Regions from separate parts of the Rhizobium sp. BR 250 genome, predicted to be linked through region 1. Evidence: riboswitches for the same ligand, from Rfam matches in the RefSeq annotation. Region 1 holds a riboswitch; each other region holds the start of a gene.
What was found. A riboswitch is a leader RNA that binds a small molecule or an ion and turns the genes downstream of it on or off. The one in region 1 is predicted to bind cobalamin.

Region 2: linked by a shared signal. The riboswitch ahead of bluB (5,6-dimethylbenzimidazole synthase) and the one ahead of QD336_RS11345 (ABC transporter substrate-binding protein) in region 1 are both predicted to bind cobalamin.
Region 3: linked by a shared signal. The riboswitch ahead of nrdH (glutaredoxin-like protein NrdH) and the one ahead of QD336_RS11345 (ABC transporter substrate-binding protein) in region 1 are both predicted to bind cobalamin.
Region 4: linked by a shared signal. The riboswitch ahead of metE (5-methyltetrahydropteroyltriglutamate--homocysteine S-methyltransferase) and the one ahead of QD336_RS11345 (ABC transporter substrate-binding protein) in region 1 are both predicted to bind cobalamin.

What each region holds. Positions count from the first base shown of each region.
Region 1 is NZ_JARWKW010000006.1:59,711-66,871, reverse strand. Features, by position in the region: gene QD336_RS11365 (cupin domain-containing protein) at 1-159, opposite strand, end outside; gene QD336_RS11360 (2-hydroxyacid dehydrogenase) at 186-1,109, opposite strand; gene argE (acetylornithine deacetylase) at 1,132-2,256, opposite strand; gene QD336_RS11350 (GNAT family N-acetyltransferase) at 2,458-3,336, shown strand; cobalamin riboswitch at 3,387-3,620, shown strand; gene QD336_RS11345 (ABC transporter substrate-binding protein) at 3,779-4,810, shown strand; gene QD336_RS11340 (FecCD family ABC transporter permease) at 4,807-5,835, shown strand; gene QD336_RS11335 (ABC transporter ATP-binding protein) at 5,832-6,632, shown strand; gene QD336_RS11330 (pseudoazurin) at 6,629-7,108, shown strand.
Region 2 is NZ_JARWKW010000001.1:167,276-174,436, forward strand. Features, by position in the region: gene QD336_RS00845 (NAD+ synthase) at 1-204, shown strand, start outside; gene QD336_RS00850 (glyoxalase superfamily protein) at 295-672, opposite strand; gene QD336_RS00855 (TolB family protein) at 857-1,687, shown strand; cobalamin riboswitch at 1,899-2,082, shown strand; gene bluB (5,6-dimethylbenzimidazole synthase) at 2,178-2,894, shown strand; gene QD336_RS00865 (DUF2865 domain-containing protein) at 3,094-4,209, opposite strand; gene QD336_RS00870 (NADP-dependent malic enzyme) at 4,346-6,661, opposite strand; gene QD336_RS00875 (UDP-2,3-diacylglucosamine diphosphatase) at 6,890-7,161, shown strand, end outside.
Region 3 is NZ_JARWKW010000003.1:420,262-427,422, forward strand. Features, by position in the region: gene QD336_RS07330 (alpha/beta hydrolase) at 1-564, shown strand, start outside; gene nrdF (class 1b ribonucleoside-diphosphate reductase subunit beta) at 595-1,569, opposite strand; gene nrdE (class 1b ribonucleoside-diphosphate reductase subunit alpha) at 1,586-3,772, opposite strand; gene nrdI (class Ib ribonucleoside-diphosphate reductase assembly flavoprotein NrdI) at 3,760-4,158, opposite strand; gene nrdH (glutaredoxin-like protein NrdH) at 4,171-4,392, opposite strand; cobalamin riboswitch at 4,705-4,928, opposite strand; gene QD336_RS07355 (nucleoside triphosphate hydrolase) at 5,062-5,691, opposite strand; gene QD336_RS07360 (ATP-binding cassette domain-containing protein) at 5,688-6,470, opposite strand; gene QD336_RS07365 (ABC transporter permease) at 6,470-7,161, opposite strand, start outside.
Region 4 is NZ_JARWKW010000006.1:230,265-237,425, reverse strand. Features, by position in the region: gene xylF (D-xylose ABC transporter substrate-binding protein) at 1-73, shown strand, start outside; gene QD336_RS12145 (sugar ABC transporter permease) at 252-1,565, shown strand; gene QD336_RS12140 (ATP-binding cassette domain-containing protein) at 1,584-2,366, shown strand; cobalamin riboswitch at 2,437-2,649, shown strand; gene metE (5-methyltetrahydropteroyltriglutamate--homocysteine S-methyltransferase) at 2,747-5,095, shown strand; gene QD336_RS12130 (hypothetical protein) at 5,250-5,477, opposite strand; gene QD336_RS12125 (helix-turn-helix domain-containing protein) at 5,572-6,009, opposite strand; gene QD336_RS12120 (hypothetical protein) at 6,137-7,161, opposite strand, start outside.

The DNA of each region.
Region 1 (7,161 bases):
GGTCGCTTCCCAGATGCCGGTGTGAACGGTGCCGTTGCGGGCTTCGTCCAGCGCCCAGGTCTTGAAGGCCGGGTCGCCGGAGATGAGGCGCTCGGGCAGGGCCTTGGAGGCCTTCGGTTCGAAGGCGGGATTGGTATCGATGGTCTTGAGAAGCGGCATGGGTGTCCTTTCCTGGAACGGGTGGGTTAATATCCGCGGTTGCGATCGACGAGGCCGAGCGGCTCGAGACCGGACTGGTATCGTTTGATGTTCTCGACAACGGTGCGCGCTGCCGAATGCGGCTGGGTGACGCTGGCGATATGCGGCGTCAGGAGAATTTTCGGATGTGTCCAGAAACGATGGTCTTCCGGCAGCGGTTCGGGCTCGGTAACGTCGATCACCGCGCCGGAAAGCCTGCCGCGATCCAGCACATCGATGAGGGCATCGTGATCGAGTTGCCGACCGCGACCGGCATGGACCAGCCCCGCGCCCTCGGGAAGCATTGCGAGACGCTCGCCATTCAAAAGACCCGTGGTCTCCTCCGTCAGCGGCAGCAGGCAGACGAGAATGTCGCTCGTCGCGAGGATCGTCGCCAATCCGGCTTCGCCATGATGGCAGGTCACGCCGTCGATCTCGCGCGGTGAGCGGCTCCAGCCGGACAGCGGAAAACCGAAGGGTTTCAGCCGTTCCAGCGCCGCAACGCCCAGCATGCCGAGGCCGAGAACGCCCACCCGGCATTCTTCCGCCTGACGCTGCGGCAGGGCCTTCCACAGGCCTTCACGCTGCTGGCCGAGATAGGCGGGCAAATTGCGGTGAAGCGCCAGCACGCCGAGGCTGACATATTCCTGCATCATGCGGATGATGCCCTCATCCACCATGCGCACGACCTTCACATGGGAGGGTATTGCGTCGATATGAAACTGGTCGACACCGGCGCCGATCGAGAACAGGATTTCGAGATTGCGATAGCGGCCTATATCCTCGGGCACCGTCCAGCTGATGAGGTATCGAACCGCATCCAGATCGACGCTTGCGGCATCCATCGAAAAGGGCAGTTCCGGCAGGTCGCGGGCCAGAGCCTGCCGGAAAATTTCGCCGCGCCTGGCGTCGGAATTGAAGAAAAACGTCATCTGAAATCCATGTTCCGAAGGTTCAAACCGTGCAGCGGTTTGCCAGTGCTTCCAGCATTGACTGGCAGGCCGCCAGCTCACCGGCGGTGACATATTCATCCGGCTTGTGGGCGCGGCCGATATCACCCGGACCGCAGATGATGGCGTCGATGCCCGCCGCCTGGAAAAGCCCGGCCTCCGTACCGTAACTGACGGCGGGAATGCAGGGTGCGCCGGTCAATTCTTCCAGAAGCTTTACGAGCGGCGCATCGGCGGCGAGGGACAATGCCGGATAGTCGCTCATCGGCGCCCATTCGATATCGATGCCCTTGGCGGCAAGCGCCTGCACGCCATCGCGCACCGGCTGAAGCAGTGCGATCGGCGACACACCGGCAATCGCGCGGGCTTCCAGTTCGATGGCGCAATGATCGGGGATGATGTTGAGCGCCTGTCCGCCCCTCACCGTGCCGATCTGCAGGGAAGAGTAGGGAGGCTCGAAAGTCGTTTCGAAGGGGCCATGTGTCAGTGCCTGCGCTGTTGCGACCGCCTTTGCCATGATGTCAGCCATCAGATGAATGGCGTTGACGCCCTGATCGGGTCGCGACGAATGGCCGGAGCGGCCGCGAATGGTGATGCGCGCGGCGGCCTTGCCCTTGTGGGCGCGCACGGCGCGCAGATTGCTCGGTTCGCCGATGATCGCGCCCGCCGGTTTTGCGCATAGTTCCGGCAATCGGGCGATCATGTGCGGCGCGCCGCGGCAACCCGCCTCCTCGTCATAGGAAAAGGCGATATGCACGGGTCGCTTCAGTGCCAGGCGCGAAAATGTCGGTGCTGCGGCGAGAACAGTGGCGAGAAAACCCTTCATGTCGGTGGTTCCGCGTCCGTAAACACGCTCGCCTTCGGCTCTCAGCGTGAAGGGATCGGAGGACCATTCCGGCTCACCAGCAGGCACCACATCCATATGGCCGGAGAGGATGTATCCGGCGACATCCGTCGGGCCGAAGCTCGCGAAGAGATTGGCGCGGTCGCCTTCAGGGCCGGCAAGCAGCGATACTTTCGCGCCGTGATTTTCAAGATAGTCGGCGATCCATCCGGCGATATCGCCATTGGCGGTTCCGACGACCGATGGGAAGCCGACAAGACGCTCCAGAATTTCGATTGCGTTCATGGCTGCCCCCGTCGTTTCAACGTCGAAAGCTTAAAGTGGTGAGCGGCGTTTATCTGCTGAAATGCGGGTGATTTCGGTAGATTGTTGTGTCCTTCCAGTGCTTTCGGAAAATTCCTGCTGGCAAGCCTGGTTATCTTCGGATGTCGTGGCTGGGCTGCCGGGATCAAGGTTCCGCGCCGGAGGAAATGAGAGCCGTTTGCTATGGAGCTGCTCAAAGTCGATAGTTTCGAGTTGCGAACCGTGGATATCGCCGATGTAGAGGCCGATCATCTGCACGCGCTTTCCATGGCGGTGGGGTGGCGATATCACGCGAACGAATGGTGTTTTCTGCGGCAGTGCGGCGTCGGCCTCGCCGCGCTCGATGAGATCGATCGCGTCGTCGCAACCGCGATGCTGTTTCCCTATGATGAGGGTTTCGCGACACTCGGCATGGTCATCGTTTCCCCGCGCCTGCAAGGACAGGGCGTGGCGCCATGGCTGGTGCGGCGGCTTGTGACGAAATTCCCCGCCGTATCGCTCCGGCTCAATGCCACGGACGAGTCGAGGCGGTTATTTGCCGGGCTGGGTTTCACCGGAGAAACGGAAAAAGTGCATCTGTTTCGGGGAAAGGCGCAATGCCCGGCGGAGATGTCGCCCATTGGCAGAAAACAGAAAATTGAGCCGCTATCCGAAGAACACCTTGCCGATGTGGCTGACCTGGACCGGGTGGCTTTCGGCGTTTTGCGCAGCAGTGTCCTGTCGCGCCTTCTCATGGAAAAGACGGGTTATGGCCTGTTTGAGGCTGGCCGGCTTGTCGCCTTTGCGCTGCGCCGGGCGGCGGGGCGAGGCCACATCATCGGTCCGGTCGTTGCCGTGGAGGAAATGGATGCGATTGCGCTCGTCAGGCGGCATTTTGTCGATCTGGAAGAACAGCTTGTCCGTCTCGATGCCGTGCGCGACAGCGGTTCCTTCGCTGATTTTCTCGCGCAATCCGGCTTGGTGGCGATCGAAACGCTGACGACCATGACGAAAGACGAACCGCAGCCCATGGGCTCCGGCACGGCGAGAATTTTTGCGCTGGCCGGTCCTTCCCTGTTCTGACTTTGTGCTGAGCTGCGACACGATCGCAATTGACGCCCCGCCTCTTGCCCCTTATGTGAGAAAGCGACGGTTCCTGCAGCCGAAAGGCGAAGGGATTAATAGGGAACATGGTGCGGGCGATTTTTTCGTTCAATGCCGTGGCTGCCCCCGCAACTGTAAGCGGATTGTCGTTCATCCCCGTGACGCTTGAAGGCGTCATGCCACTGTATTCTCCGGAATACGGGAAGGCAGGTGAGTGACGCAAATCCGTGAGCCAGGAGACCTGCCGTCAAAATATAAACCATCGTTACGGGCGGGGAAGCCCGGAAGAGGAGATTGTAATGTTATTTCATAACATTTCGTTTGCGTCCTATTACCGTTCTCCGTACAAGACGTCCCGCTGTTGCTGCGCGTTCTGACGCCTGCTGCTCTGGAATAAGTTTTACTTTCGACTGGAGAACACATGTTTCATTCTAGACGCCTGCCGGTCCATGCCGGCTTTCTGGCCGCCGTGCTTTCGGCTTTGCCTGTTGTCAGCGCCAATGCTGCCGAAACCACCTATCCCCTGACGATCAACAGCTGCGGCCAGGAGATCACCTTCAAGCAGGCTCCCGCCCGCACCGTATCCGTCGGCCAGAGCACGACCGAGGTTCTTTACCTGCTCGGTGTTGCTGACAAGGTAGTGGGCACGGCATTGTGGATCGGCCCGGTTCTGAAGGGTTATGAGGAGGCCAATGCCAAGGTCGAACGGCTGGCCGATAATGATCCGAGCTTCGAGGCGGTTGTCGGCAAGAAGCCGGACCTCGTCACGACGCAGTTCCAGTGGCAGATCGGCCCGGAAGGTGTTGTCGGTACGCCGGCGCAATTCGCCGAACTCGGCATTCCCGTCTATACCTCGCCTGCCGATTGCGTCGGCAAGGACAATTCCGGCGGTGGTGATGGCGTGCGCAACACGGGCTTCACCATGGAGCTGATCTATCAGGAAATCCGCGACCTTGCCAAAATCTTCAACGTGCAGGATCGCGGAGAAGACGTCGTTGCCGACCTGAAAAAGCGCGAGGAAGCCGCCCGCGCCAAGATCGCCTCCGCGAATGGCAAGCTTTCCGCCGTCTTCTGGTTCTCCAGCGCCGAACTGGATATCGACCCCTATGTCGCCGGCCGCAACGGCGCTCCCGGTTACATCATGTCCGCGCTCGGCCTGAAGAATATCATCGAAAGCGATGAGGAATGGCCGACCGTTGGCTGGGAAACCATCGCCAAGGCCAATCCGACCGTGATCGTGGCCGGCAAGATGGACCGCCGCCGCTTCCCGGCCGACGATATTGCCGTCAAGCGCAAGTTCCTGGAAACCGATCCCGTGGCCAGCATCATGCCCGCCGTCAAGGAAAGCCATGTGTTCGACATGGATGCGCAGGCGATGAACCCGACCATTCGCACTATCGAAGGTATCGAAACGCTGGCCGAGGCTATTTCGGCCGCTGGCCTCGCCAAGTGAACCGTTTCTCTACCCATCTTGGCAGGGCGGGGCTGGCATTTGCCGCGCTTGCCCTGCTGCTTGTCGCGCTGATGGCCGGAGCGGCCATCGGCGAGACTGCCATTCCTTTCGATGTCGTGGCGAAAACCATCGCCAACCGCGTCTTCCACGCGGGTTATCCGCTTGAACCGCTGGATGAGGGCATCGTCTGGAGTTACCGCCTCAGCCGCGCCGTTGTTGCCGCCTGTTGCGGGGCGTCGCTGGCGCTTGCCGGGGCGGTGTTGCAATCGCTTTTGCGCAACCCGCTTGCCGATCCCTATATTCTCGGCATCTCTGCCGGGGCCTCCACCGGTGCCGTCGCCGTGGCGCTTCTGGGTTTCGGCGCGGGGTTTTTGACGATGCCGGCCGGCGCGCTCATCGGCGCTTTTGTGGCTTTTTCGCTGGTCAGCCTTCTGGCCGTGCGGGCGGGGCATGGCAATAGCGCCATCATTCTGGCTGGGGTTGCCGGTTCGCAGCTGTTCAACGCCATGACCTCCTTCATCGTTACCAAATCCGCCAATGCTGAACAGGCGCGCGGCATCATGTTCTGGCTGCTCGGCAATCTTTCCGGCGTGCGCTGGCCGGATGTCTGGCTGGCCTTGCCGGTCAGCCTTGCGGGCCTTGCGGTTTGTCTCTGGTATGCCCGGGCGCTGGATGCCTTCGCCTTCGGCGGTCAGGCGGCAGCCTCGCTCGGCATTCCGGTGCGCTGGGTCTATGCGGTGCTGATCTCCGTTTCCGCAATCATGACGGCCGCGATGGTGTCGCTGGTCGGTTCCATCGGTTTTGTCGGGCTCGTCATTCCGCATGCCGCGCGCATCTTCGTTGGTGTCCGTCATGGCATATTGCTGCCGGTGACGGCGCTGACAGGTGCAGTTTTCATGATTATCGCCGATGTTCTCTCGCGCATCGTCATTCCGGGCCAGGTGCTGCCGATCGGCGTCATCACCGCGCTGGTCGGCGCGCCCGCCTTCGCCTTCATCCTGGGGCAGAAAAGGGGGCGGTCATGAAATTATCCGCCCACGGCCTGCATTTCCATGCCGGCAATATCGATATCGTCCGCGGCGTTTCGCTCGATGTCGGTTCCGGGGAGTTTCTCGGCATCATCGGCCCGAACGGTTCCGGCAAGAGCACGCTTCTGTCCATGCTGGCCGGCATCCGCAAACCGCGCCGGGGACACGTTACGCTTGGCGAGGAGCCGCTTGGCTCATTAGGACGGCGCGAACTCGCGCGCCGGCTGGCCTTCGTGGAGCAGCAGGCCGAAACCACCGAGCGCATCACCGCGCGGCAGGCGGTGGAACTTGGGCGCACGCCCTATCTCGGCCCGCTTTCCGCATGGTCGCAGAATGACAGCGCCATCGTTGATGCAGCACTTGCCAATGTGGATATGGCCGACAAGGCGGAACGCAGCTGGCACCACCTTTCCGGTGGCGAACGGCAGCGCCTGCATATTGCCCGAGCCCTGGCGCAGGAGCCGCATATCCTGCTGCTGGACGAACCGACCAATCACCTCGACATCGGCCACCAGATCGGCTTGCTCGACCTGGTGCGCCGGCAGGGGCTGACGGTCGTGGCGGCGCTGCATGATCTCAATCATGCCGCCATGTTCTGCGACCGCGTCGCCATCATGCATCGGGGTGAGATGATCGCGGTCGGGCCACCGCGGGAGGTCCTGACGGCCGCAACGATCGCGGACGTCTTCGGGGTGAAATGTGCGGTCACCATGGATGAGGGCGGTTTTTCCCATATTCGTTTTCTGCCGGCCCATGGGCGGGCTGATCCAGCAAGGAAAGTACTGGCACGATGATGACATTCACGACGCTCGTAGACGCCGCTGTAAAGGCCAGAGGGTTTTGCGCCGCTGCCGCAATTGCCGTGGTGGCCACAGGGTTTCCCCTTCATGCTTCGGCCGAGACCTTCGAGGTGAAGATGCTGAACCGGGGTGAAAAAGGCCCGATGGTATTCGAGCCAGATTTCCTGGAAATCGCCCCCGGCGACCGCGTGCGCTTCGTTCCCACCCACAAGAGCCATAATGCCGCGACCATTGACGGCATGGTTCCCGAAGGTGTCGAAGGGTTCAAAAGCCGGATCAATGACGAGTTCGAGACCGGGTTCGAAAAGCCCGGCTTTTACGGCATCAAATGCTCTCCGCATTACGGCATGGGCATGGTCATGCTGATCAAGGTGGGCGAGGCGACCCTGCCGCAGAGCTACAAGGAAATCGACGTGCCAGGTCGTGCCAAGACCCGGCTTGATGATCTTTTCGAGCAGGCGGGAAAATGAGGTCGCGCCGAGCTCTTATCCGTCAGCCGGACTAGATCCGGCATCCAGTCACG
Region 2 (7,161 bases), on a different contig from region 1:
CTGGAATGCCTTGTCGAGAAGGAAATGTCGGTCGAGGAAATTCTGGCACGCGGCCATGATGTGGCAACGGTGCACCGGGTGGAGCATCTGCTTTATCTGGCCGAATACAAACGCCGGCAATCGGCCCCGGGTGTGAAGATCACCAAGAAGAACTTTGGGCGGGACCGGCGTTATCCGATTACCAACCGGTTCCGGGATCGGTGATCGCGGGTAGGTTCGGCGGGCGCTCGGTTCACAATAAGCCTTCGTGTTTAAACGGACGGCGCGGAGAAAACCCCGCGCCGCCCGCTCATCTCAAATGACCTGCCCCACATCGATACGGTTGCCATCAGGGTCTTCAAACACAAAGGCCCTCAGGCCATAGTCCTTGTCCTGCAGCCCTTTGATGATACGCAGCCCATGGCTCTTGCAAATCGCATGCAGCGCATTGACATCGCTCACCAGCATATGCGCCACGTTGAAGGGGGCTGCCTTATGCGTCGGCTGCAATGTCAGGTGCAGTTCGGCATTGCCCTGTTTCAGGATCATGAAACCGACGGGATTGCCGTTTTCGAAGGTCTTTTCGAAACCAAGCACACCGACATAAAAATCATGGGCCTTTTCGATATTCCTGACAGGAAGCATTGCGGCGATCCGCCCGAAGCGGATGCCGTGATCGGCGATGGTATTCATCGCGGAACCTCGGGTCTGGGAGAAACGGCAAGCGGTGCGGACGGTGCCGGGGCGCTGGCGTTTTTTCCGGTTTGAATTTGCAGGACGGTGCCTGCCGCCCTAGGATCATAGCCACGGCGGCGGCGGATGCAAATGGAATGTCTGCGCCGTTCCGGTCGGAACATTGACAAGCCCGGGAGGCAGAATGCGCAGCTCCATCGAAATCTTCAACATCCGCACCGGCAAGATGCGGGTGGTGTGGCAGACAGCTGAGCTGTTTGAGGCGCCGAACTGGTCACCGGATGGCAAATATCTGCTGCTGAACAGCGAAGGGCTGCTTTATCGGCTGTCCCTTGCCGGTGATGTTTCGCCGGAAAAGGTCGATACCGGCTTTGCCACGCTCTGCAACAACGATCACGGTATTTCGCCCGACGGTTCGCTTTATGCCATTTCCGACAAGGTGGAATTCGGCAAAAGCGCCATCTATCTGCTGCCTTCGGCGGGCGGCGCGCCGCGATTGATGACGAAGAACCTTCCTTCCTACTGGCATGGCTGGTCTCCCAACGGGAAAGGTTTTGCCTATTGCGGCATTCGCGATCAGGTTTTCGATATTTATTCCATGGACATAGACAGCGGTGTTGAAACACGCCTTACCCATGGTGAAGGCCGCAATGACGGGCCGGATTATTCGCCGGATGGCGCGTGGATCTATTTCAATTCCAGCCGCACCGGGCTGATGCAGATCTGGCGGGTGCGGGTGGATGGCTCTGCCGTCGAGCGCATCACCGACAGCGCCTATGGCGACTGGTTTCCGCACCCGTCTCCGAAGGGTGACAAGGTGGTGTTCGTTTCTTATGACGGTGATGTCTTCGACCATCCGCGCGATCTTGATGTGCGGGTGCGGCTGATGGATATGGATGGCGGCAATGTCGAAACGCTGTTTGAGCTTTTTGGCGGGCAGGGCACGATGAACTCCCCCAACTGGTCACCGGATGGGGATGAGTTCGCTTATGTCAGATATTTCCCGGTGGGGTGATGCGATTCTGACGAGGTGGTGTACCCCCTCCCGTCATGCTGGACTTGGTCCGGTATCCAGCCAGCCCAAGTCATTGGGCTGAAAGGATGCCCTCCGCTGCGTGAGAGCCGCGTCGGCTGGATTCCGGCTCAAGGCCGGAATGACGGAGGTGAGGAGCACGGTCATATTGTCGCGCGGCCTTGGCGATACTTGCGTTCGCAAGCCTTTTTGCCCATAGCTTTACCAGTCAGGTGCCCGCCCTTGCGGCGGGAGAATCGGGAATCCGGTGAGAGACCGGAACGTGCCCAACGCTGTGAGGCGGATGCTCTTTTTCTCATGCCACTGAAGCAATTCGGGAAGGCGAAAAGGGGCGGATGAAGCTTAGTCAGAAGACCGGCCTGGCAGGATAGACCGAACCGCGCGGACGGCGGCAGGTTGCTGAAAAAGTGCGTCGTCGCTGCAAACCGGCATGGTTTCGGCACCGGCGCGCCCGCATTGTTGGGGATAAACGATGCCGACCGAACCGCCTCTAACCACGTCGCCTGACGTTAACCCATTTAGTCACGCACTTTCGCCCGTCCGCCCGTTTTCCGGGGAGGAGCGCGAGGCGATCTACCGCGCCATCGAGACGCGGCGCGATGTGCGCGACCAGTTCCTGCCGGACCCGCTGCCGGATGATCTCGTCGAGCGCCTCCTGAAGGCGGCGCATTCCGCACCTTCCGTCGGTTTCATGCAGCCATGGAACTTCACCCTCGTCACCGATGGCGCCGTGCGCCAGGCGGCATGGGTGGCCTTCAGCCGCGCCAATGAGGAGGCGGCGGCGATGTTTGCGGGGGAAAAGCAGGCGCTTTATCGCAGCCTGAAGCTCGAAGGCATCCGCAAGGCGCCGCTCAGCATCTGCGTCACCTGCGATCCCACGCGCGGTGGCAAGGTGGTGCTGGGCCGCACCCACAATCCGCGCACGGATGTCTATTCCACCGTCTGCGCCATCCAGAACCTCTGGCTCGCCGCCCGCGCCGAAGGCATCGGCGTCGGCTGGGTCAGCATCTTCCATGACAGCGATGTTCGCGCCATTCTCGATATCCCCGAGCATATCGAGATCGTCGCCTGGCTGTGCCTTGGGCGGGTCAATGAGCTCTATACCGAGCCGGAACTGGCGGTGAAGGGCTGGCGCCAGCGTGTGCCGCTGGAGGAACTGGTGTTTCGCAACCGCTGGGGCGGGCGGTAAGGGAGTTAGACGGTCTGTGAGTGACGTGGAGCCTTGCCGCTTGTTTCTTCTCCCCGCCGGGGAGAAGGTGGCCCGAAGGGTCGGATGAGGGGGCACGCTCTCCGAATATCTCGACCCTTGTCACCTCATCCCGCTGCCGCGGACTTCTCCCCGGCTGGGAGAAGAAGCAAGTGGTACCTGCCCGGATCCAAAACATATGTCACTGCTGCGGCTGAATGCCCTTCAATGCCGGGTTCTTCAGGTCGATCCGGCCCGTCTGGTCCGGCAGGAATTTCGGGCCGATAACGCGCACCTTGGCGTCGTTCGGATCATAGTCGCGCTCGGGCACGGGCTGTTCCGGTGGCTTGGCGGCCTGTTGCTGTTCGGCGGGTTTCTGCTGCTTGTCGCCACTCTTGTCACCTTGGGGTGATGGAATGGTGGTGATGCTGGAATAGGGCTTTTCGGATTCCGGCCGGGCGGCGTCTTCCTGCTTTTGCATGTCTTCGTGATAGGCCGCCATGTTGCAGGCGCAGCCGGGCGCTTTCGTTGAGGAATTGCGGTAGGCGAAGGCGGTCGGCAGGTCCTTGTAGGGTTTGCCGGTTTCGGCGGAGATCATGTCGGCGGTTTCCTGATCCGCCATGGAATGGAAATAAAGCTCCGTCTCGGTTCCCGGGCACATTTTCTGGCATTGTTCGGCCTGGGCGCGGAAATCGAGCGGTGAGGCATTGGAGGCGATCGGGAAGAACGAGCCGTCGCAGGTGCGCACGCACAGTGTGCGAAGCCCACCCTCGGCGGCGGCGTTGGGGTAGGGTGAAAGCCCCGCTTGTCCCGGTTCGTTGCCATTTTGCCGGAAGGCATCGGGATAACGCGTTACATCGGGCGCCGGCGGCAATTGCGCGTTCGTTTCCGGGGCGGGGCTGCAGCCATTGGCATCAAGGGCGGCGAGAATGCGCTGGCGTCTGATGTCGCCGTTGTCGCTGCGCGCGGTTGCCATGGCATCGTCGCGGTCGCGGATGATGGCGTCGCGTTCGCTCTCCGCCTCGGCGAGCGCATCGCCGATTTCAGCGCAGAGGCCGGCATTGGGATTGCCATAAACAGTGACGCTGCCTGACGAACAGCCATAACCGCGCAGATCGTTCCTGATCTTGCGGATCACGATGTTCTGGCGCGCGAGCGCATTGGCGTAGCGCCGCACCTCGGCCGTGTTGCCGACGACGCGCGGCGGCTCGCGCAACTGCGCATAAAGCGTATCGCAGACCTGATCCGCAAAAGCGGCGGCCGGGGCCATGAAAACAAGGGGAAGCAGGAGGCCGATGATGCGGCTGCGCCGGGTCAATTGTGCGATCCGTTCGATGTCCCCGGCCGGTGGCAGGGGCGTTATACTTCACGAAATCCGTGTTTCAGGAAGATAACATAAGCTGTTGCCGCAATGCGGCAACAGCCTGTTCAAAATTGCGTTAATGCGGCCTCTATCACACCGAAGGGTGCGAGGCCTGCACCACGGCAAAGGCCGCCATGTTGACGACGCCGCGCGAGGTGACGCTGGGCGACAGGATATGGGCGGGCAGGGCAGTGCCGAGCAGGATCGGGCCCACATGCAGGCCCTCCGTCAGCGTGCGGGTGACGCCGAGCGTGATGTTGGCGGCATCAAGGTTCGGGAAGACCAGCAGGTTCGCTTCACCCGTCAGCACGCTGTTCGGCATGGCGCGCTTGCGCAGCGCTTCCGACAGCGCCGAGCCGCCCTGCATTTCGCCGTCCACTTCCAGTTCCGGTGCGGCTTCCTGCACGATCTTCAGGGCGCGGCGCATCTTGCGGGCGCTTTCGGAATCGCGCGAGCCGAAATTGGAGTGGCTGGCGAGTGCCACCTTCGGCGTGATGCCGAAGCGGCGGATTTCCTTGGCCGCGAGAATGGCCATTTCCGCCACTTCCTCGGAGGTCGGGTCATAGTTCACGAAAGTATCGGTGAGGAACAGCGCGCCCTGCTGGGTGATGAGCAGGCTGAGGCCCGCAAAGGAACGCACGCCTTCCTGCTTGCCAATGATCTGGTTCACGTCGCGCAGGTGGCGGTCGTAGCGGCCTTCGATGCCGCAGATCAGCGCATCCGCTTCGCCACGCTTCACCGAAAGCGCGCCGATGACGGTGGAGTTGGTGCGCACGATGGTACGCGCCGCTTCCGGGTTGATGCCGGCGCGGCCGACAAGGGCGAAATAATCATCGACATAGTCACGGTAACGCGGATCGTCTTCCGGATTGACCACCGCGAAATCTGCATGCGGGCGGATGCGCAGGCCGAAGCGCTTCAGGCGCGTTTCGATGATCTGCGGACGGCCGATGAGGATCGGAATGCCGGTGCCTTCTTCAAGCAGCACCTGGGCGGCACGCAGCACGCGCTCGTCTTCGCCTTCGGCAAAGATGATGCGCTTCTTTTCGGCGGCCTTGGCGGCGTTAAAGACCGGCTTCATGATGAAGCCCGAGCGCCAGACGAAACGGTTCAGCTGGTCGAGATAGGCTTCGAAATCGGTGATCGGCCGGGCGGCGACACCGCTTGCGGCGGCGGCACGGGCAACGGCCGGCGCGATGCGCAGGATGAGGCGTGGATCGAAGGGCGAGGGAATGAGATAGTTCGGGCCGAAGACCGGCGTTTCGCCGCTATAGGCCCTGGCGGCCACTTCGGAAACTTCCTCGCGGGCAAGCTCGGCGATGGCCTGCACGGCGGCCATCTTCATTTCTTCGTTGATGGTCGTCGCGCCGCAATCCAGCGCGCCGCGGAAGATATAGGGGAAGCAGAGAACGTTGTTCACCTGGTTCGGGAAGTCCGAACGGCCGGTGCAGATCATCGCATCCGGACGGGCCGCACGCGCCGCCTCCGGCATTATCTCGGGATTGGGGTTGGCGAGTGCGAGGATCAGCGGATTTTCCGCCATGCGCTCCAGCAGTTCCGGCTTCAGCACGCCGGCGGCCGAAAGGCCGAGGAAGACATCGGCGCCGTCGATGGACTCAGCCAGCACGCGCTTGTCGGTCTTCTGGGCGTAGACTTCCTTCCACTCGTCCATCAGCGTGTTGCGGCCGTCATAAACGAGGCCTTCAATGTCATGGACCCAGATGTTTTCCTTTTTCGCGCCCATGGCGACGAGCAGGTTGAGGCAGGCAAGGGCAGCAGCACCCGCGCCGGAGGCGACGATCTTGACGCTCGCGAGCGACTTGCCCGCCAGTTCCAGCGCATTGGTGACGGCGGCGGCAACGATGATCGCGGTGCCGTGCTGGTCGTCGTGGAAGACGGGGATATTCATCTTCTCGCGCAGCTGGCGTTCCACCTCGAAACATTCCGGCGCCTTGATATCCTCAAGGTTGATACCGCCGAAGGTGGGCTCCAGCGCCGAAATGGTCGACACCATGTCATTGATGCCGGGGGCGTCGATCTCGATATCGAAGACGTCGATGCCCGCGAATTTCTTGAAGAGGACGGCCTTGCCTTCCATGACGGGCTTGGAAGCAAGCGGGCCGATATTGCCGAGGCCGAGCACCGCCGTACCGTTGGAGATGACGGCGACGAGATTGGCGCGGGCGGTATATTCCGCTGCGGTTTCCGGGTTTTCATGGATGGCGAGGCAGGGGGCGGCAACACCCGGCGAATAGGCGAGCGCGAGATCGCGCTGGTTGCCGAGTGGCTTGGTGGCCTGGATTTCCAGCTTGCCGGGGCGCGGATAGCGGTGGAAAAAGAGCGCCTGTTCCTCGATGTCGGCCTTTGCCGTGTTGGCGGGCGTGTTGTTCTTATCGTGAGAGGTCATTCTTCCACCGTCATGTCTGGTTCAATTCCGGCCCTCTGAATACAACAAACTTCCCTGCGGTACAGCCGTTATTTACGGGCATCTTATGCAAATGCGGCCACGGCTTATTCGCGTTTTCGTGAAGGCTTTCGTCATATTCCCTATAAAAACCGGCGTCTGTCATGTTGCTGCAACACGAGTCTGGTTCTGAGAGGTAAGAAAGCCGCAGGGACGCAACCGAACAGGGGGATGAAATCCGTGGCCGGTCAAATCGAAACCAGACAGTTCAGAACGCTTTTCATTTCGGATGTTCATCTCGGCTCCAAGGCGGCCAAGACGGACTATCTGCTCGACTTCCTGAAATATCACGAGGCCGAGACGATCATTCTCGTGGGCGACATCGTCGACGGCTGGCGCCTGCGCCGCAGCTGGTACTGGCCGCAGGGCTGCAACGACGTGGTGCAGAAGCTGCTGCGCAAGGCCCGCAAGGGCACGCGCATCGTCTATATTCCCGGCAATCA
Region 3 (7,161 bases), on a different contig from region 1:
GCGCTCGCCGCGCTGTTGACCGACCTAACCCGCCAGACCCCGAAGAAAAGCGTCGTCCTGTTCGGCCACAGCATGGGCGGCTGGCTGGTCATGGAAGCATTGCGGCAACTACGCTTCCAGGGCAAAAACGATGTCATCGCCAAGCTGCAGGTGGTGTTGGCTGCGCCCGATATCGACGCCGATGTCTTCCGCAAGCAGATCGAGGTGGTCGGCCGGCTCGACCCGCCGCTCACGGTGCTGGTGTCCAAGGACGACCGAGCCCTGAAAGCGTCCTCCATCCTGGGTGCCGATGTCACCCGCATCGGCGCACTGGATGTTACCGACCGCCAGGTGCAGGAAGCTGCCCTGAAGGAAGGCGTGCAATTCGTCGACATCTCTAATCTCGAAGCGTCGGACCCGCTCAATCACGACCGCTATGCGGCGCTGGCCTCCATGGTGCCGCAACTTGAGGCAAGCAGGCGCGGCGGCGACATCAACAGTGCGGGAGCCTTCGTTTTCGATGCTATCGGAGCGACCGTTTCCAGCCCCTTCCGCCTTGCAAGCCAGGTGGTGAACCCGCAATAGTTTCTGCGGGTTCTTGGTGGCACACCGGTTTCAGAAATCCCAGTCTTCATCCTCGGTGGCGACCGCCTTGCCGATGACATAGGATGAGCCGGACCCTGAGAAGAAGTCGTGATTTTCATCGGCATTGGGCGAGAGCGCCGAGAGGATCGCCGGATTGACCCGGCAAGCCTCGGCCGGAAACAGCGCCTCATAACCCAGATTCATCAGGGCCTTGTTGGCATTGTAATGCAGGAACTGCTTGACGTCTTCCGTCAGGCCAACGCCGTCATAGAGGTCTTCGGTATATTTCGCCTCGTTGTCGTAAAGCTCGAGCAGCAGATCGAAGGCAAAATCCTTGATTTCCTGTCTTTGCGCCTCGCCAAGGCGGTCCAGCGCCCGCTGGAACTTGTAACCGATATAATAGCCGTGCACGGCCTCATCGCGGATGATGAGACGGATGAGGTCTGCCGTGTTGGTGAGCTTGGCGCGGCTTGACCAGAACATCGGCAAATAGAAGCCGGAATAGAACAGGAAACTTTCCAGAAACACGCTGGCGATCTTTTTCTTCAGCGGATCGCCGCTGTCATATTCGCGCATGATGAGCGCGGATTTGCGCTGCAGGAACTCGTTTTCTTCCGACCAGCGATAGGCGTCGTCAACATCCGGTGTGAGGCAGAGCGTTGAAAAGATCGACGAATAGGAACGGGCGTGCACGGCCTCCATGAAGGAGATGTTGGAGAGCACGGCCTCCTCATGCGGCGTAGCCGCATCCGCCATCAGGCGCACGGCACCGACGCCGTTCTGGATCGTGTCGAGCAATGTCAGCCCGGTGAAGACACGGATCGTCAGTTTCTGCTCTTCCGGCTTCAGCGTTCCCCAGGACGGGATGTCGTTGGAAAGCGGCACCTTTTCCGGCAGCCAGAAGTTCGAGGTCAGGCGGTTCCAGACTTCGAGGTCCTTGTCGTCCTCGATGCGGTTCCAGTTGACCGCGCGGATACGGGACGCGGGTTTTACGGCGATGTTCATTCTCTTGTCCCTCAAATCAGAGCGTGCAGGAAACGCAGCCCTGAACCTGCGTGCCTTCCAGCGCCATCTGGCGCAAACGGATGTAATAGATGGTCTTGATGCCCTTCTTCCAGGCATAGATCTGTGCCCGGTTGATATCGCGTGTCGTCGCCGTATCGCGGAAGAACAGCGTCAGCGACAGGCCCTGATCGACATGCTGGGTGGCCGCTGCATAGGTGTCGATGATCTTCTCAGGGCCGATCTCATAGGCATCCTGATAATATTCGAGATTGTCGTTCGAAAGATAAGAAGCCGGGTAATAAACGCGACCGATCTTGCCCTCTTTGCGAATTTCGATCTTCGAAACAATCGGGTGAATGGAAGAGGTGGAGTGGTTGATATAGGAGATCGAGCCAGTGGGCGGCACGGCCTGCAGGTTCTGGTTATAGAGACCCGATGCCATCACGTCCTGCTTCAACGCTGTCCAGTCTTCCTGCGTTGGAATGGCAATGCCGGCTTTTTCGAACAGCTCACGGACCTTTTCCGTCGCGGGCAACCATTCCCGGTCGGTATATTTGTCGAAATATTCGCCCGAGGCATATTTGGAGTTTTCAAAGCCCTTGAAGCTCTGGCCCCGTTCCACCGCCAGCCGGTTGCTGGCGCGGATGGCGTGATAGGTCACGGTGTAGAAATAGATATTGGTGAAATCGATGCCTTCTTCCGAACCGTAGAAGATGCGTTCGCGCGCCAGATAGCCGTGCAGGTTCATCTGGCCGAGGCCAATGGCGTGGCTCGCATCATTGCCCTTTTCCACGGACGGGACCGAGGAAATGTGGCTCATGTCCGAAACCGCCGTCAACGCCCGGATCGAGGTCTCGATGGTCTTGCCGAAATCGGCGGAGTCCATGGCAGAGGCAATGTTCAGCGAACCGAGATTGCAGGAAATATCCTTGCCCATATGGCTATAGGACAAATCGGCATCAAACTCGCTCGCTTCACTGACCTGCAGAATTTCCGAGCAGAGATTGCTCATGCTGATACGGCCGGCGACCGGATTGGCGCGGTTCACCGTGTCCTCGAACATGATGTAAGGGTAACCGCTCTCGAACTGGATTTCGGCGATGATCTGGAAAAACTCGCGCGCCTTGATCTTCTTCTTGCGGATGCGACTGTCGGCGACCATCTCATGATATTTTTCGGTGACCGAGATCTCCGTCAACGGCACGCCATAGACCCGCTCCACATCATAGGGCGAGAAGAGGTACATATCCTCGTTGTTGCGGGCGAGTTCGAAGGTGATATCGGGGATCACCACACCGAGCGACAGGGTTTTGATGCGGATTTTTTCATCGGCATTTTCGCGCTTCGTGTCGAGGAAGCGCATGATATCCGGGTGATGAGCATGCAGATAGACCGCGCCGGCACCCTGGCGAGCCCCCAGCTGATTGGCGTAGGAGAAACTGTCTTCCAACAGCTTCATCACCGGAATGACGCCGGAAGACTGGTTTTCGATCTGCTTGATCGGCGCGCCGGCCTCGCGAATATTGGTCAGGGAGAGCGCCACGCCACCACCGCGCTTGGAAAGCTGCAGCGCCGAATTGATGGAGCGGCCGATGCTTTCCATATTGTCTTCCACGCGCAGCAGAAAACACGACACCAGCTCGCCGCGGCTCTTCTTGCCGGCGTTGAGAAAGGTCGGCGTCGCCGGCTGGAAGCGGCCTGAAATGATCTCATCGACCAGATCGCGGGCAAGCTGCTCATCACCGCGCGCGAGCGCAAGCGCAACCATGCAGACGCGATCCTCGTAACGCTCGAGATAACGTTTTCCGTCAAAGGTCTTCAGCGTGTAGGAGGTGTAATATTTGAAAGCGCCGAGGAAGGTCGGAAAACGGAACTTCCGGGCATAGGCCTCGTCATAGAGGTCACGCACGAAATTGAAGGAATACTGGTCCAGCACCTCCTGCTCGTAATATCCCTCCGTTACCAGATAATCGAGCTTTTCCCTGAGGTTATGGAAAAATACCGTGTTCTGGTTGACGTGCTGGAGGAAATATTGCCGGGCGGCCAGGCGATCCTTGTCGAGCTGGATCTTCCCGTTTTCGTCATAGAGGTTCAGCATCGCGTTCAGCGCGTGATAATCCAGTCCCGTCTCAACCGGTTTCTGGCTTGCGGCTACGGGCTGTTTGGCGTCCTTGCGCAGCGCGCTTGAGGTCAGCGTGTCCAAAATCGTTCCAATCCATGTTTGACGTTGGCGACATCTTCCTCCGTGCCGAGAAGCTCGAAGCGATAGAGAAACGGCACTGCGCATTTGCGCGAGACGATGTCTCCGGCGGATGCGAAAGCTGCGCCAAAATTCGTGTTGCCCGCCGCGATGACGCCGCGAATGAGATTTCGGTTGGAGGGCTCGTTCAAGAACCGGATGACCGGCTTCGGCACGGCCCCTTTGGTGCCGCCGCCCCCATAGGTGGGGGTAACGAGCACATAGGGCTCCGACACCTGAGGCACGTCCTCCTCGGCGCCGAGCGGCAGGCGAAACAGACGCCGTCCCAGTTTCAGAAGGAAACGATGGGTGTTTTCAGAGCGGCTGGAATAATAGACGATCAGACCCATCGCCCTGCCGCCTCAGCTAATCGAGCCAATCATATCAGGCCGGAAACCCGCCCAATGCCGTTCGCCGGCAACGACGACGGGAACCTGCATGTAACCGAGACCCCGAACATGATCGAGCGCATCCGCATCTTCGGAAATATCGATGATCTCATAGGGAACGCCGATGCGGTCGAGCGCACGATACGTGGCGGTGCATTGGACGCAAGCGGGCTTGCTGTAAACGGTGACGGTCATAATTTCCTCTCTCGAAGCCGGTTTCGGACACGGCTCAACATTGCCGACTGCAATCGCAATCGGGTGGCGGTGGATCTGTCATTCAGGTGAGGCGCGCAGCCCAGGCGACTTGTCGCATCTCCGGATCGAAACCGGGGTCCGGTTTTCCTGAAAACGCTGCAAGCCGCGCAAAATCACTCTCTACGCCGACGAGCGTAGCAACTTAAAGAAATGCACTGGCATGACTTCACCCCGAAGCTTGTTCTGGAGGGGGCAGAAAAGGGCGTACGCAAATCATTTGCGTCATACACCTTCCTCCGGACACCCCGCCCGTGGACGTTTGCGCTCAAGGCAGGTCTCCTGACTTGCGGGTCACAACATCTATTCCGGCCTTCCCGGGGCTTTCAGCCCCAGTGACCCAAATTGGAACGATGCTCACCGCTTACAGTTGCGGGGGCAGTTTCGGCCTTGCTCCGCCATGATGGCATCACGCACCGAATTCCCGTCTTAGCTCCCAATCCTTGCGAATCGGAAGAACCTCGAACACCACATATAGTATATGAGGAAATTTTCACGTCAATGAATAGACACACAAAAGCCCCACCCTGTGGATCAAAAAGATTCAACACATGGCCAACAAAGGCTTAACGGCAAATGCGCTTTGTGGCTTAGGGACGGGAAAGCGTTAACCTATTCCCAGATATCGATGTGGATATCGGCGGGGCGGGCGTTTTCGATCACCCTTTTTCCGTTGGGAAGATCGTTCTCAAACAGTTTGGCGTGGATTTGAGCGTCATCGAGACCATAGCCTCGCCATCTGTTACGCAGCCTCTCTTCAAGCACTGCGACGGATGGACCCACAAAAATGGTGAGATCGAAGCTACCGGACAGTGTCGTCCAGGGTGTCTCGTTGAGCAGCAGATAATTGCCTTCGGCAAGGATCAGGCGCGTGTCCGGCGCAATCGCGCGGGCCGAGGCGATGGCGATTTCGCGGGAGCGGTCGAAAACCGGAACAAGAACCTCCTGCCCGCCCTTGCGGACGGCGGAGACGATATCGAGGAAGCCACGCACGTCGAAGGTTTCGGGCGCGCCCTTTCGCGGCAGCAGCCCCCGTTCTTCGAGAATGCCATTGTCCATATGGAAGCCATCCATGGGCAGCACGGCGGCCGTTTCGCCCCGCGCCAGCAAAGCATCACAAAGCGCATCCGCCAGCGTGGATTTGCCGGCCCCAGGGGGACCGGCAATGGCTATGATGAAACGGGATTGACCCTTTGCCCGCCGAAGAACGTCTTCAACGATCGTCTCGAGCTTCAGTGTCATGCGGCAAGCGTTTCCTGCGGCGCTTCCTTCGCGCCGGTCATGAAGGCGACGGCATCCGACATGGAATAGTCCTTCGGATTGATGACGCAAAGGCGTTTGCCCAGCCGGTGGATATGGATGCGATCCGCAACTTCGAACACATGCGGCATGTTATGCGAGATCAGGACGATCGGCAGGCCGCGCGAGCGCACATCGAGAATAAGCTCCAGAACACGCCGGCTTTCCTTGACGCCAAGTGCTGCCGTCGGCTCATCGAGGATGACGACCTTTGAACCGAAGGCCGCCGCACGCGCCACGGCGACACCCTGACGCTGGCCGCCCGAAAGGGTTTCCACCGCCTGGTTGATATTCTGGATCGTCATCAGTCCGAGTTCGGACAGTTTCTCGCGGGCGAATTTTTCCATGGCGGGGCGGTCCAGGGCCCGGAACAGGCTGCCCTGAATACCGGGTTTGCGGATTTCACGGCCGAGGAACATATTGTCGGCTATGGAAAGCGCCGGCGAGAGCGCCAGGTTCTGATAGACCGTCTCGATGCCCGCCTTGCGCGCCTCAATGGGCGAGCGGAACTGCACGGGCTGGCCTTCCAGCCGGATTTCCCCCTCATCGGGTGTCACCGCACCGGAAATCGCCTTGATGAGCGAGGACTTTCCGGCGCCGTTGTCGCCGATCACGGCCAGGATTTCGCCCGGATAGAGGTCGAAATCTGCATGATCGAGGGCGGTCACGCGACCATAGCGCTTGACGAGATTGCGTGCTGTGAGAATGGGTTCTTTTGCCATCAGCCTGCTACCTTTCTGATCCACTGGTCGATTGCGACGGCCATGATGATGAGGACGCCGATCAACAGATAGGTCCATTGCGGGTCGGTTCCGATGAGTCTCAGGCCGAGCGAGAACACGCCGACGATCAGGGCACCGAAAATCATGCCCATGATGGAGCCGCGTCCTCCGAACAGCGACAGACCGCCGATAACCACTGCCGTGATGGATTCGATATTGGCGAACTGGCCGGCGGTCGGCGAAACCGAACCGATACGGCCGATCAAGGCCCAGCCGGCAAAGGCGCAGATGAGGCCGGACAGAGTGTAAACGGTCGTCAGCATGCGCTTGACGTTGACACCGGCAAGTTCTGCGGCGTCCGGATCATCACCCACCGCATAAAGATGGCGGCCCCAGGCGGTTCGGTTCAGCACATACCAGAGCAAAGCGACGAGCAGGACCATGGCGATGACGCCATAGGTGAAAACCGCATTGCCGAAACGGATATTGGCGCCGAAGAACTGCAGGATCGGCGCCTGCTGGGCGATATCCTGGGCGCGGATCGTCTCGTTCGCGGAATAAAGGAAGTTGGTCGCCAGCACGATCTGCCACATACCGAGTGTGACAATGAAGGGTGGCAGGCGCATACGCGAGACCAGAACGCCATTGATGAAGCCGCAGAATGCGCCAACGGCGAGGCCACAGAGAATGG
Region 4 (7,161 bases), 170 kb from region 1:
CGATGCCGGCTGGATCAAGAAGGAAACGGCCTGCCAGGGTGTGAAGGCCGGATCCGTCAAGGCTTGCAATTGATCGAATAGGTCCCGGTTGGGCGCCGCGCCATGGTTCATGGCGGGGCGCCCTTTAGAGCATTTTCAGGGGAAGCGGAACGGCTTTCATCCGGACAATGCGTAAGAACAAAAACTTGGATCGTTCTGGCGATTCGAAGAAAAGCCAAAACGATCCAAGATGTGAGGAGCACCGGCAGTTCATGGCCGACATGACCCAATCCAATTCCACAGCGCCCGCCAAGACGGAAAAGACAGGCTCGATTACGCGTTTCATCAGCGCTACTGAGCTGGATACCCGCCTTCTCGGCATGGTCGGCGCGCTTCTTCTGATCTGGATCGGATTTCATATCCTGTCCGGCGGCCTCTTCCTGACGCCGCGAAATCTCTGGAACCTTTCCGTGCAGACCGCTTCCGTGGCAGTCATGGCGACGGGCATGGTGCTCGTCATAGTCACCCGCAATATCGATCTGTCGGTCGGGTCGATCCTCGGTTTTTCCGGCATGATCATGGGCGTCATGCAGGCAGAAATCCTGCCGCAGATCCTGGGCTTCGAACATTGGGCTACATGGATCGTCACGCTTCTGGTCGGTATTCTCGTCGGTGGCGCGATCGGTATGCTGCAGGGCTCGATCGTCGCCTTCCTGAATGTGCCATCCTTCATCGTCACGCTCGGCGGGCTTCTGGTCTGGCGCGGTGGCACCTGGTTCATCACCAGCGGTCGCACCGTGGCGCCGATGGATTCCACCTTCCGCCTGATGGGCGGCGGTACCAGCGGCTCGATTGGCGCGACATGGAGCTGGATCGCGGCCGCCATTGCCTGCGTCGCCATCGTTGCGGCAATCCTGAATTCCCGCCGCCAGCGCCGCCGTTTCGGCTTTCCGCTGCGGCCCGTCTGGGCGGAATATTTTCTGGTGGCGCTCGGCTGCCTCGTCGTCGTCGGTTTCGTGGCCGTGGTCAACAGCTATCCCTGGCCGGTGAACATTGCCCGCAACTATGCCGACGCCAATGGCATTGCCTGGCCGGAAGGCGGATTGTTCATCGCGCATGGCATCGCCATTCCGGTGCTCATGGCGCTCGCGGTCGGCGCGGTCATGACCTTCATCGCGACAAGGCTGCGCTTCGGACGTTATGTCTTCGCCATCGGTGGCAATCCGGAAGCGGCGGAACTGGCCGGTATCAAGACCCGCTGGGTCACGGTGAAGATCTTCACGCTGATGGGCGTTCTGTGCGCCATCGCCGCGGCGATTTCGACCGCCCGCCTCAACGCCGCCACCAATGCCCAGGGTGAGTTGGACGAACTTTACACCATCGCGGCGGCCGTCATCGGCGGCACCTCGCTCGCCGGCGGTGTCGGAACCGTAGCGGGCGCAATGCTCGGTGCGCTCGTGATGCAGTCGCTGCAATCCGGCATGGTGCTGGTGGGTATCGATACACCCTTCCAGCGCATCGTCGTCGGTGTGGTCCTGGTCGTCGCCGTCTGGCTCGACACCATCTACCGCGCCCGCGCCAAGTAAGAACCGAGGAGAACTCCTATGACGGACCAAGTCACGCCCCTCGTGGAAATGCGCAATATTTCCATTTCCTTCGGCGGCATCCACGCGGTGGAAAACGCCTCTGTCGATCTTTTCCCCGGTGAGGTGGTTGCCCTTCTCGGCCATAATGGCGCCGGCAAATCGACGCTCATCAAGATACTTTCCGGCGCTTACCGGCGCGATGGCGGCGATATCCTCATCAATGGCGAGGATGCCGATATCCGCAATCCCCGCGATGCCAAGAAATACGGCATCGAGACCATCTACCAGACGCTGGCCGTGGCGGATAATGTCGATGCGGCGGCCAATCTTTATCTTGGCCGCGAGCTGAAGACGAAATGGGGAACGCTGGACGATGTCGCCATGGAAGCCTCGGCGCGTGAGGTCATGGGCCGCCTCAACCCCAATTTCCGGCGGTTCAAGGAGCCGGTGAAAGCGCTTTCGGGCGGCCAGCGGCAATCCGTCGCCATCGCCCGCGCCATTCTGTTCGATGCCCGCATCCTCATCATGGACGAGCCGACGGCAGCGCTCGGGCCGCAGGAAACGGCGCAGGTGGGCGATCTCGTCAAGGAGCTGAAACGGCAGGGCATCGGCATCTTCCTCATCAGCCACGATATTCACGATGTCTTCGATCTGGCCGACCGGGTTTTCGTGATGAAGAATGGCAAGGTGGTTGGCCATGCCCGCACGCAGGATGTGACCAAGGACGAGGTTCTCGGCATGATCATTCTGGGCAAGGTCCCATCGGGCGCGGTGCCGGGACCGGGCGCGGTCACATTCTGAGATCGTTGGTCTCAATCAAATAAAGATATAAAGATTTCTTTATGTCTATTGACATTGTGACACCCCTGTTGAGAATGGCGGGTGTCATGGTTCTCCGGGGTGATTGTTTCAGCCCGGAGCTAAGAGGGAATCCGGTGCGCCGAAGATCGGCAAGACCGGAGCTGCCCCCGCAACTGTAAGCGGCGAGCCTTTGTCCACAACGTCACTGGGGTGAAAGCCCCGGGAAGACGGGCAAAGGCGGCGACCCGCGAGCCAGGAGACCTGCCAGGACAAAATAACGTCCACGGGCGGGGTGTCCCGGTGGTTGCGCAATGGTTCGGCAAGGCCGGGCCTGCACGCGTCCGCTTTACCCATGCCCCCCAACCAAATGGGGTATGACAATGCCAGACAAGACCATTCCAGTCGCATCGCTCGGTTTTCCGAGGATCGGCCGTCATCGTGAATTGAAGTTCGCGCTTGAAGGCTTCTGGTCCGGAAAGATTTCCGAAACGGACCTTCTCGAAACCGCCGGCAGGCTGCGCGCCGAGAACTGGGCGCTTCAGCGGGAAAAGGGGATCAGCCTTATCCCCTCCAATGATTTCTCCCTCTATGATCACGTGCTCGACACGGCCGTGATGGTGGGGGCCATTCCGTCGATCTACGGATGGACGGGCGGAGATGTCTCCCTGTCGACCTATTTCGCCATGGCGCGCGGAAGTCAGAGCGAGGCCCATGCCGGCTGCGACCACGTTCATGAAGGACATGCGCATCATGGCCAGGGCGTTCCGGCGCTGGAAATGACCAAGTGGTTCGACACCAATTATCATTACATGGTGCCGGAGGTTTCCGAGGAGCAGCATTTCGTGCTTACCTCGCAAAAACCGGTCGACCATTTCCTCGAGGCTAAAGCGCTCGGCATTCACACACGACCCGTCATCCTCGGCCCGGTCACGTTTCTGAAGCTTGCCAAGGCGCGAGAGGCGGCCTTCAAGCCGCTCGATCTTCTGGCGAAGCTGCTGCCCGTTTATGAAGAACTGCTGCGTCGTCTCCGCGCCGCCGGGGCGGATTGGGTGCAGATCGACGAGCCGGTGGCCGTGCTGGATCTTTCAGAGGGCGAACGCCATGCGCTTGCCGTCGCTTATCAGGCTCTGTCAAAGGCCGCGCCTGATCTCAAAATCCTCATCGCCACCTATTTCGGCGGTCTTGAGGATAATTTGCAGGCCGTCGCGGCGCTTCCGGTCGCGGGTCTTCATCTCGATCTGGTGCGCGCGCCCGAAGCGTTGGAGGCCGCATTGAAGGTCTTGCCCGCAAACCGCGTCCTGTCGCTCGGCGTCATTGACGGCCGCAATATCTGGCGTGCCGATCTCGCCGCGATCATCGGCAAGCTGGAAACCGCCATTGCCGAACGGGGTGCGGCGGCCTTTCAAATCGCGCCGTCCTGCTCGCTGCTGCATGTTCCGGTCGATCTCGAACTGGAAACCGGCCTCGATGCCGATCTGAAGAGCTGGCTGTCTTTTGCCACCCAGAAGCTCGGCGAGCTTGCCACGCTCGGCCGGGCTTTGGGTGAGGGCAGGGCCACTGTTGCGCCGGAACTGGAAGCGGCCTCGCGGGCGGTCGCCGCACGTGCATCCTCGCCAAAGGTAACGGATACCACCGTTCAAAAACGCATCGCGACGATCGGCGCCGCCGACAGGCAACGGGCGAGCGCCTTTGCCGAGCGGCAGAAGCTGCAATCGCAGGCCATCGCCCTGCCGCTTTTCCCGACGACGACCATCGGCTCTTTCCCGCAGACGCCGGAGGTGAGGAAAGCTCGCTCCGCGCATTCCAAGGGCGCCCTGACCGACGCGCAATATGAAAACTTCCTGCGGAAGGAAACCGAAGCGACGATCCGCTGGCAGGAGGAAATCGGCCTCGACGTTCTCGTCCACGGCGAGTTCGAGCGTAACGACATGGTGCAATATTTCGGCGAGCAGCTTTCCGGCTTCGCCTTCACCCAACATGCATGGGTGCAGAGCTACGGCTCGCGTTACGTGCGCCCACCGATCATCTTCGGCGATGTGTCGCGTCCGAAGCCGATGACGGTTCGCTGGTGGGACTATTCCCAGTCGCTCACCGAAAAGCCCGTTAAAGGCATGCTGACCGGGCCGGTGACGATCCTCAACTGGTCCTTCGTCCGTGACGATATCGCCAGAAGTCTGACCTGCCGGCAGATCGCGCTCGCCATCCGCGATGAGGTCAACGATCTCGAGGCAGCCGGTGCGCAGATGATCCAGATCGATGAGGCGGCGTTACGTGAAGGCCTGCCGCTTCGGCATAGGGACTGGCAGGATTATCTCGGCTGGGCGGTGGATTGCTTCCGCATTTGCTCCAGCGGCGTGGGCGACCGGACGCAGGTGCACACTCACATGTGCTATTCCGAATTCAACCAGATCATCGACGCGATTGCGGCGATGGATGCCGACGTGATCTCCATCGAGACCTCGCGTTCGAAGATGGAACTGCTGGATGCCTTCCGGACCTACAAATATCCGAACCAGATCGGCCCCGGCGTTTACGATATCCATTCGCCGCGCGTGCCGGCAGTCGCGGAAATGGTCGATCTTCTGGCTTTGGCGCGGGAAAGGCTTGACGATCGGCAGCTCTGGATCAACCCGGATTGCGGTCTGAAAACCCGCAAATGGGAAGAGGTCAGGCCGGCGCTGGTCAATATGGTCGCTGCGGCGGCCGAACTTCGCCGCGCAGCGCCCTGATATGACAGAGGCCCGGCAAAACCGGGCCTCTGTCATGGCTTTCGCCGAGAAAAGGGGGAGGGCATAGGGAGAAGAGAAAGGTTCCCGGGTTTTCACGACTGGAGGTCGGAATGGAAACGCTCAATCCTGCCTGTCTATGCCGTTGCAGAAGTGCTCAATGCAGATCGGTCGATGCGAAGGCGCTGGCATTCAGCTCCGCGGGCGGCAGACCCTGCTGATTGATATCCTGGGCCAGCGACAACAACGCCATTTCCAGGAAATAGGTCGACATGCCCAGTTCCAGGGATTTCGAACGCTGGCAAAGATAGGAGACCATCCGCCCGAGTGCCAAAATCTCGTCTGCATTATCCTGTTCAAGTATTGCTGAGGTAGACGCCACCATGATTCCCTCTCGACAGTCGACAGTATGAAAACGCGTTGATCCCGCGTTGTTCATTTTTGACCACATCGAGCGTCACGCGAGCGTCACACCTGCGTCAATCGTCGCTCTTGTCCGTTGCTGCGCCGGCATTTTCCGCCGCTTCGGTTGCTGCGAGCGATGTGACGAGAGCCACGATGCTCCGGCGCACGGCTGCACTCTTGATGCGCGAAAAGGCCTGGTTCAGCGAAAAACCTTCATTCGAGGCCACGAAGGTCTGCATGGCATTGATCGTGCCCAGCGCCGGGTTGGCGGCGCCGCCATCGGGTGTGGCATTGGCGAAAAGGGAGCTGACCTCAACGCCGAGAATCGACGCAATGGCCTGCAGACGCGAAGCGCCGACGCGGTTGGCGCCCTTTTCATATTTCTGGACCTGCTGGAAGGTGATGCCCAATCGCCCGGCCAGCGCACTCTGACTCATGCCGAGCGACTTGCGGCGCATTCTGATTTGTGCGCCGACATGTACGTCGATCGGGCTGGGTAGTTTGGCCTGCATTACAAATTCCTCCTGTGTGAGGTTATTAAATTCGATCATTATCAATTAATATTGTTGAAGGTATGTATTCAACACAATTTCCACGGGTATTATGATGCTTTTTTGACAAAGTAATACAGTTTTCTGTTCATAACTTTGTGTTCCTCTCGCGATTTATCACTTTTATTGCGCATCGCAACGCCCCGTTGCGGCTGGAAAGATGGCTCCAGCCAGCCACGCCGATAGCCTGAAAACCAAGTCCGTCCCAAATTTGCCGATTGACCACGTCGAATGCCTCAAGTGCCTCCCTGTCGCCGAAATGCGGAAGCCAGACGGATGGTCGTTTTTGACCGGGCCGTGTGACATTTTCAAGAAGGACATTGTTGTAAAGCCTGGGCAGGCATTTGTTGGTATCGATGGCGGGCGAGACCGGAATGGGATTTCGCTCGATCGCAAAACCTTGCCGAGCAAGCGAGAGGGCGGAGGCGTCCAGTTTTCGTTTCAAATCGATTGCTGCGCGGGCATCGCATTCGCCATGGGCGACCGGATCGGCAACGAGTAGCAACGGCCGGTCCCCTCGTTTGAGACCGGTGACGGAAACGAACTGGTCAACATGGAAGCCGCATTGGTGCATTTTCCCGCCAGCTATTACCGGTTTGCAAATTCGCGTTGTGGAAAGATCGAAGGCGACCGGGACCTTGCCGAGGTCTTCCGGCCGATATCCGAAACTGTGCACGCGTCTGCCATCGAGAGCCTGCACTTTTCGCCACCGCTGCGAGGGGGCGGCCGCAGCTTTTCTGAAGCCCCTGTCATCCGCCAGGCTGGAATGGCCCACCAGCCGAAAATTCGGCCCGACCAGCTGGTTGCCGCCCGCCAGGGCCACATCCAGATGCGTAACTGTCGCTCCGAGGTGTTCGGCCAAGGTCACGCTGAGGGCGCTTTGCGCGACTGAGACAAATTCTGCCGCGGTGCCCTCCTCCTGATCGCCGGTCCGCACATGGAACATGTCCTGTATCCACGGATGCGGGACACTGTCACCTTCAGCCAAGGGAACCAGCGTGGCCGCGCAGGGAACCTGCATGCTGTCGAGCCAGTCTTGCGCCGTGGCAAAACTGGCGTGATCGATCACAATGGCGGCGGTGACGTCTGATGGCAGGGCCGAGAGCAGGTTTC